Regions from separate parts of the Pseudoalteromonas xiamenensis genome, predicted to be linked through region 1. Evidence: riboswitches for the same ligand, from Rfam matches in the RefSeq annotation. Region 1 holds a riboswitch; the other holds the start of a gene.
The links. A riboswitch is a leader RNA that binds a small molecule or an ion and turns the genes downstream of it on or off. The one in region 1 is predicted to bind cobalamin.
Positions count from the first base shown of each region.

Region 2: another riboswitch for cobalamin. It lies ahead of NI389_RS13360 (ABC transporter ATP-binding protein); the one in region 1 lies ahead of NI389_RS08835 (TonB-dependent receptor domain-containing protein).

Region 1 covers NZ_CP099917.1:1,904,603-1,912,340, forward strand. The annotation lists gene NI389_RS08825 (efflux RND transporter permease subunit) at 1-2,123, shown strand, start outside; gene msrA (peptide-methionine (S)-S-oxide reductase MsrA) at 2,137-2,661, shown strand; gene NI389_RS08835 (TonB-dependent receptor domain-containing protein) at 2,722-4,542, opposite strand; cobalamin riboswitch at 4,578-4,748, opposite strand; gene NI389_RS08840 (YajQ family cyclic di-GMP-binding protein) at 4,853-5,335, opposite strand; gene NI389_RS08845 (VanZ family protein) at 5,528-5,875, shown strand; gene NI389_RS08850 (ketopantoate reductase family protein) at 5,841-6,311, shown strand; gene NI389_RS08855 (ketopantoate reductase family protein) at 6,350-6,763, shown strand; gene thiI (tRNA uracil 4-sulfurtransferase ThiI) at 6,776-7,738, opposite strand, start outside.
Region 2 covers NZ_CP099917.1:2,878,713-2,886,450, reverse strand. The annotation lists gene cobS (adenosylcobinamide-GDP ribazoletransferase) at 1-743, opposite strand, end outside; gene cobT (nicotinate-nucleotide--dimethylbenzimidazole phosphoribosyltransferase) at 740-1,801, opposite strand; gene NI389_RS13365 (FecCD family ABC transporter permease) at 1,798-2,808, opposite strand; gene NI389_RS13360 (ABC transporter ATP-binding protein) at 2,810-3,610, opposite strand; cobalamin riboswitch at 3,678-3,874, opposite strand; gene NI389_RS13355 (histidine phosphatase family protein) at 3,898-4,482, opposite strand; gene nqrM ((Na+)-NQR maturation NqrM) at 4,586-4,798, opposite strand; gene NI389_RS13345 (FAD:protein FMN transferase) at 4,881-5,906, opposite strand; gene nqrF (NADH:ubiquinone reductase (Na(+)-transporting) subunit F) at 5,991-7,217, opposite strand; gene nqrE (NADH:ubiquinone reductase (Na(+)-transporting) subunit E) at 7,235-7,738, opposite strand, start outside.

The sequences.
Region 1 (7,738 bases):
CTATTTTCATACGTGAATCTATCCATGAAGTTTATCGTACGCTCGCCATTGCAATGGCACTTGTCGTCATGGTTATTTATCTCTTTTTAGGAAGTGTTCGCGCAACGCTCATTCCTGCGGTCACCGTTCCAGTTGCCTTGGTAGCAACGTTTATGTTCTTGTTAGCCATGGGATACTCAATCAACTTGCTGACCTTGCTCGCGCTCGTTTTAGCCATTGGCTTGGTGGTAGACGATGCAATAGTTATGCTGGAAAACATCCATCGCCGCATTGAAATGGGCGAGCCTCCGCTGCTTGCCTCGTACCGTGGTGCCCGTGAGGTTGGCTTTGCGGTTATTGCAACGACGTTGGTGTTAGTGGCCGTATTCGTTCCCCTTGTTTTCATGGAAGGTCGAATTGGTGCTCTCTTTACTGAATTCGCGATGGCGGTCAGTGCTGCGGTGATTTTCTCGAGTGTCACGGCGCTGACGCTTTCCCCTGCTCTTTGCTCTAAAATCCTGAAAAACCATCAGAACGACAGCGCGTTTAGCCGTTGGATGGACAGACAATTTGGTCGAATCGAGCAAGGCTATGAGCGCATTTTACACAATAACATTCAGAGCAAACTGGGGCTTTTTGGTGTCTTGGCGTTAGCCGCGCTCGCAAGTTATCAATTGTTTAAACTCACACCATCCGAACTTACACCGAAAGAAGATCGTGGCACTTTTTTCATTATGATGAACGGTCCTGAAGGTGCGTCTTATGAAAACAATGCGGCGAACATGGCGGAAATCGAACAGCGCTTAATGCCTTACCTAGAACAAGGTGAGCTTAGTCGAGTGTTAGTGCGAGTGCCGGGCTGGGGTGGACAAGGCGGCGTTGCAATTGTCGGCATGCCGGATTGGGATGAACGTAAGCGCTCAACTTGGCAAGTCATGGATGAAATCAGTGGCAAAATGACCGAAGTCACCGACGTTCGTGCTTTTGCGATTATGCGCCGAGGCATTGGTGGTGGCGGCAATTCTCGCCCCGTTGAATTTGTGCTCCAAGGAAACGACTACAGCGAACTGGCGCAATGGCGCGATCGCATTATCGCTAAAGCACAGAAAAATCCGGGCTTGGTGCGTATCGACCACGATTACAAAGAAACCTTCCCACAATTTTTAGTCAGTATCGATAAAGCTAAAGCGGCCGATCTCGGTGTTTCCGTAAACGATGTGGGCAAAACACTTGAAACCATGTTAGGGCAACGCCGAGTAACGACCTTTATTGATCGCGGTGAAGAATATGACGTTATTCTAAAAGGGGAAAAAGCCGATTTTTCATCGCCGTCGGATATCGCCAATATCTACGTGAAGTCGCGTACTGGTACACTTGTTCCGCTGGACAGTTTAGTAACGTTAACGGAGCAAGCGACCGCTGCCCGACTAAACCGTTACAACCGCATGCGCGCCATCACTATCTCCGCCAACTTGGCTGATAATTACACGCTCGAAGAAGCACTTAACTTCCTTAACCAAGTCGCTGCTGAAGAAAACAAAAACGACGGTGCAATCGACTACAAAGGCGAATCTCAATTGTTTTACGAGGGTGCCTCAGCAATGACATATGTCTTTATTCTCGCCCTCACGGTCACTTTCTTAGTATTAGCGGCACAGTTTGAAAGTTTTGTGCATCCGTTTGTGATCATGTTGACCGTACCCCTTGGTTTGGTTGGCGCGATGTTTGGACTATTTATCACCGACAATACCATCAATATTTATAGCCAAATCGGTATTGTAATGTTGATAGGTTTAAGCGCCAAAAATGGCATTCTTATCGTTGAATTCTCCAACCAATTGCGTGACCGTGGTGTAGAATTTAAAGAAGCGGTGATCCGTGCCTCAAAGCAACGTTTACGTCCAATAATCATGACCTCGTTAACGACGGTTATGAGTGCAATTCCGCTGGTATTGGCAACAGGTCCTGGTGCAGAGAGTCGTGCGGTTATCGGGGTCGTGGTTTTCGCAGGGGTCAGCGTTGCGACATTACTTACGCTATTTGTCGTCCCAACCGCTTATCTTGCGCTCGCGCGAAGAACACAATCGCCTGAGTTCCTTGCAAAACGACTCGACGAGCAAAATACCCAACATCCTCTGAAGTAAGGAGAAAGTTAAGATGCAAGTTGCAACGTTTGGCGGTGGTTGTTTTTGGTGTATTGACGCGGCCTTTCGCCGTGTCAATGGGGTTTCACACGTTGAATCCGGCTACATGGGCGGGCACATCGACAACCCGACCTATCGCGCAGTTTGTTCTGGTTTAACGGGCCATGCCGAAGTGGTACAAATCACGTTTGATGAACGTGTTGTGTCATTCGAAACACTGTTGGAGATGCTGTTTGTATTGCATGACCCAACCCAACTCAATCGTCAGGGCAACGATGTTGGTACACAATATCGAAGTGTGGTGTTTTATCACACCAATGAACAGAAATCACAAACCCAACAATTCATTGAACGAGTTGTGCCGCATTTCTCAGAACTCATTGTTACTGAAGTGAGCGAAGCAAGCGTCTTTTACTCGGCGGAAACTTACCATCAAGACTATTACAATTTGAATCCCGAACAAGGATATTGCAGTGTGCTTATTGCACCTAAACTAGCGAAGTTTTCGCAGCATTTTGCAGAGTTGCTCAACGACTAATTGCATAAAGAAAGAGGCACTCGGGTTGCCTCTTTCTTTTCTTCTCAAGCTAAAACCGATTTAGAATTTTGCATGTAAATTCAGGTAGAATCGACGCTCAGCCGTGTTGTAATAAAACACGCTACTGTCAGCAACACCCGCATCTACCGCGTTGTAGTCCCTATCAAACACGTTTTCGATACGCGCGATCAACGAAACTTCATCCGTAAATGTGTAGTTTGCAACTAAGTTAAAAAGCGTATACGACGGTAACGGTGTGTACTTACCTAAACGGTCACTGCGATATTGCACTTCTGTCGCAACTTCCAACGCATCAAATTGTTCAGCTACACGCCAGTTCAATGTGTTTTTGGACACGTAGGTCAGTTCGCTGTTTGTTTGTTCGTCTTTTGCATCTAAGTACGTGTAGTTCCAAGATGAATCAAGTCCCAACAGAGTATGAGTGACACTCACTTCAATACCCTGATGGCGGGCTTCATTAATATTTGCAGGCTGCCATTTACCTTGAGCATTTGGAGCCCAAGCAATTTTGTTGTCGAATACGGTTTTGAAAATAGCCGTCTCAAAGCTCACGTTTTGCGTAAAGCCTTTTATACCAAGTTCTTGGTGACGTGACTTCTCAGGCTCCAGTGCTGCATTACCCGAATTTGGGAAATACAAATCGTTGAAGGTTGGCGCTTTGAAGCCGGTACTTTGTGATACATGGAGCGTCAAGTTTTTACGAATATCGTAGCCCGCCCCAATACTGTACGTTACTTCACTGCCAAACTGATCATCGGATTCACGACGCACAAATCCTTCGGCTTGGATAGCGTTCCGTGCGTATGTTGCGCCCATGAACCAAGCAGATGTCGAACGGGAATTTAAGTCATAAATTGTAGAACTGCCCGAAACATCTTCTTTATTGTGCGTAAAGCCTGCTAATGCGGTCACAGAATCCAGTGCAAACCACGTTACTTTCGCTTCTTTCGTGGTTCGTGTGGTATCAAAAGTGCTAACAAACCCTTCGCTTATATCGTCCGATTCATCTGATGCGCGACTGATATCCAACGCGAGGCTGACATTATCAATGCGTTTATTCCAACCCAATGACAGCAAATCATTTTTGAATTCACTACGGTAATCGGTTGCGTTAATACCACCCCACGCACTGTCATAATCGACTTCACCTTGGTTATGTTGAATTTTCGCCGATACCTGACCTAAGCCTTCGTCTTGGTATGACGCTGCAAGCCCAACATTGACATTGTGGTAGCCATCATTATCAAATTGGAGCGTCTGCATTACATCAAAACCGTCGGTTTTCTCAAAACTCGCATTAAGGTTAAGATCCCAGCCACCTTTTTGTGTACCAGCAGCCAGTTCAGCAACGTGATAACTGTCCGAGCCAACTCCGACTGTAATTTCTGTCGCGGTTGTTTGGCGTGTAATGATATTAATCACACCCGCTAATGCATCCGAGCCATACACAGCGGCACGAGAGCCTTTGACCACCTCAATTCTTTCGATGCTACTAAGCGCAATATTGGCTATTGATTTGTAACCGAGCGTTGCGGAACCGACGCGCACACCGTCGATAAGTACGAGTGTGTGACGTGTGTTCGAGCCGCGAAGTGACAACCCAGTATTTTGACCAAGTCCACCATTACGATTAATTTGGAAACCAGCTTGTTGTGACAGCAATGCTGCAACATCATTCACACCGCTTTTTTCAATATCAGCGCGCTCGATAACAATCACAGAAGCCGCTACATCCGCGACTTTTTGCTCTAATTTATTTGCTGTAACCGTTATGCGCTCAACATTGTTTGCTAGAGACGATGTGGAATAAAGTGACGAAGACGCAGCAATTGCAACGCCAAGCAATGATAGTTTGTACATGATGTCCCCTGACCTGCGCCCACCGCACAAGTTGTAAGTAAGAAAGCTCCAAGGCCGGTCTCCGGACTTACACAACTGTGTTTACCGTTGCGGGGGCAGTGTTGGATTAGGCTTGCATCTTGCGAACCGCACCAAGCTTCCCGATTATCTTGCCAGTCTGTTGTCCAAAACAACGACTATCAAGCACCTTGAAAAGAGGCGCTATTGTCCAAATTTGGCAGTCAAATGTCAATGGACGTCTAGAAAGCCAAGAAGAGAAGAAACATAAAGTGATGCAGGAAGCAGCGGACACTGCTTCCGATGGACAGAATTAATCGCGGAAGTTTTTGAACTGGAATGGTTGGCCGAGTTCTGCACCACGGATGAGTTGCATCACTTCTTGAAGATCGTCACGGTTTTTACCCGTTACACGTACTTCTTCGCCCTGAACACTCGACTGCACTTTAATTTTTGATTCTTTGATAAGTTTGGTAATTTTCTTCGCCATATCCTTATCAATACCTTGTTTTAAGCCTACTTTGCGAGAAAACGTTTTGCCTGAATGCACAACGTCTTGCAACTCAAGGCATGAAACATCTAAGCCGCGCTTAGCCGCTTTGCTAACTAAAATATCAAACAGTTGCATTAATTGGTGTTCCGCTTCACCCTTTAACACGACCAGTTTGTCATCTAATTCAATCGACGCATTTACACCACGAAAATCCCAACGCGTTTCTAATTCACGAGCAGCATTATCGACAGCGTTCTTTGCTTCTGTCATTTCAATTTCTGACACGATGTCAAATGATGGCATAATTTTCTCCTAAAATTGATTACGATTAGTATACCAGCCCTCGTTATCAGAAGGAAAATTTCAGCATGATTGTGCACAAACAAAACTCAAAATAAGCACATGGAAACTCAAAGAATAGACCAGAATATTCATGTTACGTCCACCTTTCGATGATATACTCGAGGCAATAATAAAGTCGTAGTAGGAATTAACGTGACAAGGCGTGTTTACCAATTTCTTTTCTTAGCGAGTCTCATTATTTGTACCGCATTGTTCATCAAAGAGGTAAAAACGAATCTCGTACTGTTCGCACATGTCGATAAGGTTGTACATTTTGTTATCTTCCTTGGCTTGGCGTTTATCCTTCACCATGCCTTTAGACTTCCCGTGTGGCTGCATTTAGTGCTCCTTGCATTTTATGGGGCAAGTATTGAAGTGTTGCAATCCTTTGTTCCTTACCGCCAAGCCTCGTTTGCCGATTTTGTTGCCGATATGGCCGGCGCTATTGTCTATTTCGCAGGATATTATGGCTGGACAAAAGCAATCAAAAAAACACGATAAGCCTGTTTATGTGGTTGGAGCGGGCGCCGTTGGGCTGCTTTTTGCGCGCTATTGCCAACTTTTCGCTCCGGTTACCGTGGTCACTCGGTCTACCCAAACCGGTACCCCCTATTTTTATCAACATGAATTGGTCACCACACCGCTCAGTGTGAGTCATGCTCACTTTGAGCACCTACAGCGTCAGTCTATTGAACAAGTACTGATCTGTGTAAAAGCTTACCAATTGCCCGCAGCGCTTGAGCAACTTTGGCCTTACCTAAGCGACGATGCAACGATTGTAATCAGTCACAATGGCATGAGTGATTTGACCCCATGGCTTGCAAGGCTAACTCAAACGCAACAAATGTGGTTTGCAACCACGAATATGGGGGGTTTAAATCGTCCCCTGACACGGTTGTACACAAAGGGATTGGAGCAACTTGGTTGGGTAACTTAAGCCACAGCAGTCTACCCGCTCCTTCTCTGATTACCGCTATGCAAACTCACTTTCCACAGTGTGCGATACATGAAAATATCCAGCTGCTGCGCTGGCAAAAGTTACTGGTCAATGTCGCCATTAATCCGATATCAGCTCGTGAAAATGTCGATAATGGCGTATTGCGGCAACCCTTCTTTGCCAGTGAAATACTGGGGCTATTAAATGAAGCCGTATGGATAGCAAATCAAAATGGAGTAACTATTTCGCTTTCAGACGCGCTGGAATTAGCCTACCAAGTGATGCAGCAAACAGCTCAAAATCGTTCGTCCATGCGCCAAGACATTCATTTAAAAAGGGAAACAGAAATAGACGCTATTTGTGGTTTCATTTGTCGGCAAGCACAGCAAAAAGGCAAGCAAACGCCTTTCAATGCGCGTTTACTTACCCAGATACAGAAGAAAAGCGCCTGAGGCGCTTTTTAACTACTTAGACGGCTTGTACACTCGGACATTGAGATACCCTTTTTCATGTAAAATCAGGGCTTGAAGCTGACTCATTACCCCTTTCTTACAATATAAGAAGTATTCTTTATCTTGAGGCAAATCGCCAAACTGAGTAGCCAAACGGAAGAATGGCAGGTGCTTCACTTCAAAGCCTTCAATTTCCAGTGGTGAGTCGTCTTCTTCTTCAGGTGAACGAATATCAAGGACTACCGCACCTTGTGGCAATTCGCTAACTGATTCCGCTTCTTTCACTTCTTCTTTCGTGGCTTCTTCAATTTCACGAATATCCATGATGCGCGCGTTATCAACCACCGTGTTTAATACATCAAAATCGAACTTTTCTTCTTCCGCTTGCACTTTACCAATGCGGGTTTTGACGTTCGGCTTCTTCGAAATGACACCACAATATTCTGGCATTGCTTCGGCCATTTCTATCGTCCCGATTTGACGTGCGGTGCTGATGATTTCTTGCTTATCCAAGTGAATCAGCGGACGCAAAATAAGAGTTTCAGTGACTCGGTCGATTACGCTCAAGTTAGCCAATGTCTGGCTCGAAACTTGGCCAATGCTTTCTCCAGTGACCAGCGCTGGAATATTGAGACGCTCAGCGATTTTACTACCTGCACGCATCATCATACGTTTAAGTACCACGCCCATTTCGCCACTGTCGATGTTTTCTAAAATCTCGGCCACTACAGGTTCAAAATCAACCGCAATAAACTTTACGCGGTGTGTTGAGCTAAACTGTTTCCAAAGGAAATAACTAACTTGCTTTACCCCAATTTCATGCGCCGCACCACCTAGGTTAAAAAACAAGAAATGCGTGCGGGCGCCCTTCCGCATCATGTGGTACGTTGCCACACCAGAGTCAAAGCCACCTGAAATTAAGCTGAGAACATCTTCTTGCGTTGGTAATGGGAAACCACCCAAACCACGGTGAAT
Region 2 (7,738 bases), 970 kb from region 1:
AGCTCCAAGCATTGCTGAGCTGCGCCCAAACAATCTCCCGTATAGCCTTGAAGCTGTGCTTTGAACCACTGTTTACATAGGCTTTGCACCGCAAAAAGAACCACACACAAACCGCAAAGTCCATAAAAACTCAACGGGGTCAACATCCAAGTTAACAGCAACACGGCAGCACTTGTGAGCCACAATAACTGCGCGCTTTCAGGGTTTAAGTGTTTAGCAACCGGTTTTACTTTCGATTCGGCATCAGCCTGTACGTAGGGCAATTGCCCAATCACGGCTGTTGCAAATGCGCGACTCAACACATGCCCAAGCACGAGGGCTGTAACGACTTGCCAGGCACCAAATGCTAAGATATACAAGCTGATGTATTTTGATAGTAATAAAATCACTAACGCAGATGCGCCGTAGGTACCAAGCCTACTGTCTTTCATAATCTCTAGCTTCTGATTTTGCGTCCAGCCACCGCCAAATCCGTCCCAGACATCTGCAAAGCCATCTTCATGAAATGCCCCCGTAAGCAACAACGAGAAAGCCAAGAGAAGTAAAATAGCGAGTTCAGCGGGAAAAATAAGTCCAACAACAAGATATGCCACACTGAGCATCAGCGCGATAATCAGGCCAACCAACGCGAAGTAGCCCGACGCAAGATTAATGGATTCTTCTTCCACCTCCTGTTGAATCTTTATCGGTAAGCGCGTTAAAAACACTAAGGCTAATTTAAATTGCAACCCATTCAGGTTCATCCATTCACCTCTGTGACATTCGCATCGGAAAAACTCGCCATATCGTTGTAAAAGGCGGCAGCACTTTGTAGCAAAGGCAATGCAAGTGCGGCCCCAGTGCCTTCACCCAGCCGTAGCCCTATATTCAGCAACGGCGTTACCCCTAAATATTCCAGCATTTTTTTATGCCCTTGTTCGCCAGAGCAGTGGGCAAAAATCATGTAATCCTTTGCGTTCGGCGCTAGTTTAGTCGCTATTAATGCCGCTGCTGTGGCGATAAAGCCATCTACCACGACAACCTTTTGTGCTTTTGCAACAGTCAACATACTCGCCACCATTTGCACAATTTCATAGCCTCCGAGATGCTGTAGTACACCTATCGACGTATTTAGCTGCTCGTGATGAAGCGATAACGCTTCTGCAATGAGCTTTTGCTTTTTCGTTACAATCTCTTCGCTTACACCAGTCCCCTTACCGACCGTTTCTTTAGGTGAAAGCAACGATATCGCGGAAAATATTGCCGAAGCAGATGTCGTGTTGCCGATGCCCATTTCACCAAACGCAAAGACCTTCGTCCCTTTCTCAAGCATGTTATTGATAAGAGCGTTGGCCAAGTCAAAACCACGATCAAGCGTCTCGCGATCCATGGCAGGCGCACGATGAAAAGCATTTGTTGAAGTACCTAAACGTTGAGAAATTACATTTAGTTCAGACTCTGGCTTTACCAATATACCGCAATCCACAACGCTGAGTTGCCAGCCTAAGGTTTGGCACAATGCGTTGATTGCCGCACCACCGTTTGCAAAGTTAGCGACCATTTGACCCGTTACTTCACTTGGTGCAATCGACACTCCTTCGGCCGCGATACCATGATCCCCCGCAAAGATAAGCATTTGCGGTTTACCAAGTTCGATTTGATTGTACTCAGAACGCGTTAAAATAAGTGCTAACTGCAAAGCCAACGGTTCGAGCAGTCCAAGAGCGCCTAACGGTTTGGTTTTATTGTCGATCCGAGCCTGGCACACCCGTTTAAGCTTTGTGTTAAGTGGCGGGATATCAAAAAGTGTATTCAATGTCATAAAGCGCGAGTCCGGCTGCGGAGCAGCAAAAGGATAAGGAAGAATAAACTGCCAATGGAAGCGGTGATGACGCCAACAGGTAGCTCCTGATTGTCCAGAAGTGAACGCGCGACAATGTCGACCCAGAGCATAAACAAACCACCCGTTAAAAACGTCGCGAGTAGACCCGACACTTTGGCTTGCGAAATAAAAAATCGCACAATGTGTGGGATCATCAAACCGACAAAACCAACACCTCCGCAACTTGCTACAAGCACTGCGGTAATCAGTGAGCTGATTAATAACATCGCCACACGCAGTCGACCCGCATTTACACCAACCGTAGTAGCTGATTCATCACCGAGTAGCAATGCATTCAATGAACGACGATAAAGCAGCAAAATGGCACACGCACTCAGCACTACCGTAACTGGCAACCATAACCACTGCCAATCGGCTCGACCAAAGCTACCTAAGTTCCAAAAAAGAATCGCACTGATGGCTTCTGGATCAGTCCAATACAGCAATAGACTCGTGAGCGCACTGAATAAGAAGGACAATGCGACTCCCGCTAGTAGCAACACTTCAACTTGGGAACTTCTCACGCTTAATGCCAGTGCTATCAACAAACTGACCGCCAGCGTACTACCTAAAAAGGCCGCTCCCGCAATGACCAATCCAGCTTGAATGCCTGTAAGTGAAAAGAGCAAGACCACCCCAAACGAGGCGCCTGAAGAAATACCAAACAGATAGGGGTCAGCAAGTGGATTTCGAGTAACGGTTTGCAGTATGACTCCCGCCAGAGAAAGTCCAGCTCCCGCGGTAAACGCTAAAATGGCCCGAGGAAGTCTGAGCTCAATCACAATTTTTTGCATTAAATTACTTGGCTCAGCGTTAATCAACGCCTGTAATACATCAGCCAACGACACCGTTACCGCCCCTAACATCATCGATGTCATAAAACTGCCAAGCACCGCCAAGAACAAGATGCTCACGACCAAACTTTGTTTCATCGCATTATTCGGCATCTCAAATATACCCATAGTGATAACGAATATGAGGAATGGCTTTTGAACCGGAGTGAAGAATATCGACCTCTGCACAGACGCCAAAAACTGCGCTTAGAAGTTCATTTGTCAATACATCAATGGGACAACCGTTAGCAATTAACTCGCCTGATTTAAGCACCAAAATACGCTCACAAAGCGCACCGGCAAGGTTTAAGTCGTGGAATGAGGCTATCACGGTGACGTTCATTGCCTTTGCGAGCTCCATAATTTGAATCTGATATTTAACGTCCAAGTGACTTGTTGGCTCGTCCATTATCAGTAACTCAGGCTGCTGGACCATCGCTTTGGCTATCATCACTCGCTGTCGCTCTCCTCCTGATAAACTGGAATAGGACTGTGAGGCCTTGAGAGCCAAACCAACCGCATTCAGTGACTGCATGACCTTCGCTCTATCATCAGAGGTATAGTTTGAAAAAAGCGGTTTATGCGGTGTTAACCCCATTAAAATGACATCGACAACGGCGAGATTAAAGTCATTTCCGACTTCCTGTAGAACGACAGCAACTTGCTTCGCGTACTGCTTTAGAGACACCACTTCAATCGGTTTCCCTTGGAACAGCAAATTACCCGACGATGGTTGGAAATAACGATATAAGCAACGCAATAGCGTCGATTTACCAGCACCGTTAGGGCCAATCAATCCAACAAACTCTCCGCGAGAAATAGAAAAAGAGACGTCGTTGATAAGGGACTTATTCCCTTTTTCGACGCAAAGATGATCAATCTGAATGAGCGTGTCTGAACAAGCTAAATTTGCCATAGTGCCTCTGAATTTTGGGCACCGCAAAGCCACTCTATTGAGCGCTTTGACCTGAGTGCGCCCGCTCAAGTACTCGTATTAGCCTTGGTATCTGACTTATTCGCGGCAATGCTTAGCATCCTTTGCAACAACCTTGTGATATCGACAAGGTCATGTTGACTAGACGCAAAACTGATACCGCGTGAAGGCACGCCTTCAATTACAGTTGCGGGGACAGTGAAGGATTCGCACCTTCTTCCCAATATCTGCTAATACGCAATAATTCCGCTATTATGAAGTCTAGACGTCTAAAATACAACTTTTGGCCAACGTACACCTTGATCGTCAATAAACACGTCTAGACTAAATCCAGTTAAGTAATTAAATTCAATCGCTGCCAGCTGTGTCCCTGAGGGTTCTTCAATTCCAAGCACATGAAAATAAACGAACTTTAAAACGCCTGCATGACTAATTACCAGCACGTTTTCCTCGGCCTTGCTCGTATTCAAAAGTCGTTTTAAAAATCCATGACAGCGTGTCGCAAAGTCTGTCATCGTTTCGCCGTCAGGCGGCGTTACAGACCAAGGATCAGACCAAAATTGTCCAATCTGGGCGGCGTGCCTCCAAAGCCATTCGTATGTTTTCCCATCCCAATGACCAAAATCACATTCAACAATCGCACTGTCGAGCACCACATCACCAGATACATTGAGCGCATCCAACGTTTGCTGAGTACGCTCCAAAGGCGAAACATAAATTGTGTCGAACCGGCTTCCTATCAGGGATTTGGCATAGCGGCTCAATGCCACAGGGTACTGCAGGTGAGCGTCAGTTCGCCCTAATAGCACACCTTTTGTTGTAGGTTGCGCATGGCGAATAAAATGCAATTTCATACTCGGTTCCTTTTGCCTGCACAGTCACAACGGTGCTTTTGTTAAGAAGATAACGAGCATAAAAAATGCGAGCCTTGCCCGCATTTTTTAATCAATATTCGTATCACAGAATTTGGTTGTCTTTCCAAACTTGCTCTCTCGCTAAGCGCTTTTTGCGTTTATCACATGGGTCATCGCAATCGCACACTTTATCAATACCCATTGAACCTAAACCACCACAGCTGCTTGCCATCGACTTTTTCTGAACCAGAACACCGACTGCCATAGCGAGTACAATTAGAATTAATAAACCAAAAGTAAGAAGAATCAACGACATTGCTTTAACCCTTAAAATCGAAGCCTGACCGCAAAGTCAGGCTGGCAACGGACCGCGCTATTATAGCGCGCTTAAACCTTGCTCACAAATATGGTTTAAAGGCTGTACTAGACCAAGTTTGAATACCACTTGGTGTTTTACTCATAAGATAAACCGGTAAATGATGCTCTTCTGCGTAAGCTTGTGCTTTATCCATCCCCATTACCGTCAACGCTGTTGCGAGACCATCAGCGGTCATTGCCGAAGGATGTAGAACTGTGACAGAAACGAGATCATGCTTGATAGGCATACCTGTTACGGGGTCGATTAAATGCGTATAAATCTCGCCATCCATTTCGTAGAAAATACGGTAATCACCCGAAGTTGCGATACCGTTGGTACCCGGTTCTAACACACGATGTACTTGACGCTGCCCCATAGGTGCATCAGGTTGCTCAATCGCAATTCGCCATGGTTCACCATCTGCCTTTGTCCCAGCGACACGAAGTTCACCGCCGATCTCAATCATGTAATTATGAATATTATGCTTTTCAATTAGCTCAGCCACTTTGTCGATACCATAACCCTTAGCTGTTGCAGAGAACGATAAACGTAATCCATTCGTTGTCTTTTCCAAACCTTCTTCAGTCAGAACCAACTTATCAACACCAATACGCGAGACCATCTCCTCCAATTGAGTTTGGCTTGGACGAATAGTTGGGCGTTTATCTGGTCCAAATCCCCACAAATCGATTAATGGGCCCATAGTCACATCGAGTGTTTGTGTCGATTTGCCCAAACGGATCGATTCGGCCACAACACGGCGAAAATCCTCGCTAATTGGCATTACAACGCCAGCTTCAAGGGCATTAAAGGTGTTTATCTCTGAATCGGGGATGTAGGTCGACATTGATTGATTCACGGCAACAAGTTCAGCATCAATCTCAGCCTGCAAAGCATTTTGTTCGATGTTCACATTTCCGGGAAACACTTTAATGCTGTACGTAGTGCCCATTGTTTTGCCATGCATTTCCAGCATCCGTTCTTCATTTGCTGGGCTACAAGCCGACAAAAAACCAGATACGAATAGGCCTAATGCGAGGTTTTTTACCAAGCGGTATTCAGTCATTCCAATTCCTCTAAAAAAAGAACCCCTGTGTGTTTCACACAGGGGTTCAGATTATGCAAATTAACTTATATGCATCACGATGGTTTAGCCACCGAAGTCATCCAATAGGATGTTTTCGTCTTCAACACCTAATTCTTTCAACATGTTGATTACCGCAGCATTCATCATCGGAGGTCCACACATGTAGAACTCACAATCTTCTGGCGCTTCATGATCTCTCAAGTAGTTCTCAAACAGAACGTTGTGAATGAAGCCTGTGTAACCTTCCCAGTTGTCCTCTGGTTGAGGATCTGAAAGGGCTACGTGCCATACGAAGTTATCGTTCTCAGCCGCTAAGCCATCGAAATCTTCCACGTAGAACATTTCACGTTTAGAACGAGCACCGTACCAGAATGACATCTTACGTTTAGAGTTAAGACGCTTCAATTGGTCGAAAATGTGTGAACGCATTGGCGCCATACCAGCACCGCCACCAACGAATACCATTTCTGCATCCGTGTCTTTCGCGAAGAATTCACCGAATGGACCTGAAATTGTTACCTTATCTCCTGGCTTAAGTGACCAGATGTAAGATGACATTTTACCACATGGTAAAGTTAAGTTGTTCGGTGGCGGAGTCGCGATACGAACGTTAAGCATGATAATGCCAAACTCTTCTGGGTAGTTAGCCATTGAGTAAGCACGGATCGTTGGCTCATCAACTTTTGATTCAAGCTTGAAGAAACCAAAACGTTCCCAGTCACCACGGTATTGTTCTGGAATATCGTAATCCGCGTATTTAACATGGTGTGCTGGCGCTTCAATCTGGATGTAGCCACCTGCACGGAACGGAACGATTTCACCATCCGGAATACCAAGCTTAAGTTCTTTGATGAACGTCGCTTTGTTATCATTAGAGATAACAGTACATTCCCACTTTTTAACACCGAAGATTGACTCTTCAAGTTCGATTTCCATGTCAGATTTAACGTTTACCTGACACGCTAGACGACAGCCTTCACGAGCTTCACCCTTAGAAATGTGGTCAAGCTCAGTTGGAAGAATGTCACCACCACCTGAATGAACGTGTACACGACATTGACCACATGAGCCACCGCCACCACACGCCGATGATACGAAGATACCTGAGTTAGCAAGTGCACCAAGCAACTTGCCACCAGCTGGGATCTTGATTGCTTTTTCAGCATCACCATTGATACCGATAGTCACATCACCTTCAGCAACAAGTTTAGACTTCGCTGCAATGATGATAAGCACTAGCATTACTACGATAGCAATGAAAATACCTACGCCTAAATAAACCTCTAGCATGATTTCTCCTAGCTACCTTACAGTGAAATACCAGAGAAAGACATGAAGCCAAGACCCATTAGACCTACAGTGATAAAGGTAATACCTAAACCACGAAGACCATCTGGCACGTCTGCGTACTTCATCTTCTCACGGATACCTGCTAGCAATACAATAGCAAGCGCCCAACCAACACCAGCACCAATACCGTAAACAACCGACTCACCGAAGTTATAGTTACGTTCAACCATGAACGAAACCGCACCGAAAATCGCACAGTTTACTGTGATTAGCGGAAGGAAAATACCTAACGCGTTATAAAGCGCTGGGAAGTATTTGTCTAAAGCCATCTCTAGAATTTGTACTAGAGCGGCGATAACACCGATAAAGGTTAGGAATTTCAAGAAGCTCAGGTCAGCTTCTGGGAAACCTAGCCACTCAAGTGAGCCTGGCGCTAAGATAGCGTGGTAAACCAAGTTGTTTACAGGTACTGAAATACCGAGTACCGCAACTACCGCAATACCAAGACCAAGAGCAGTAGT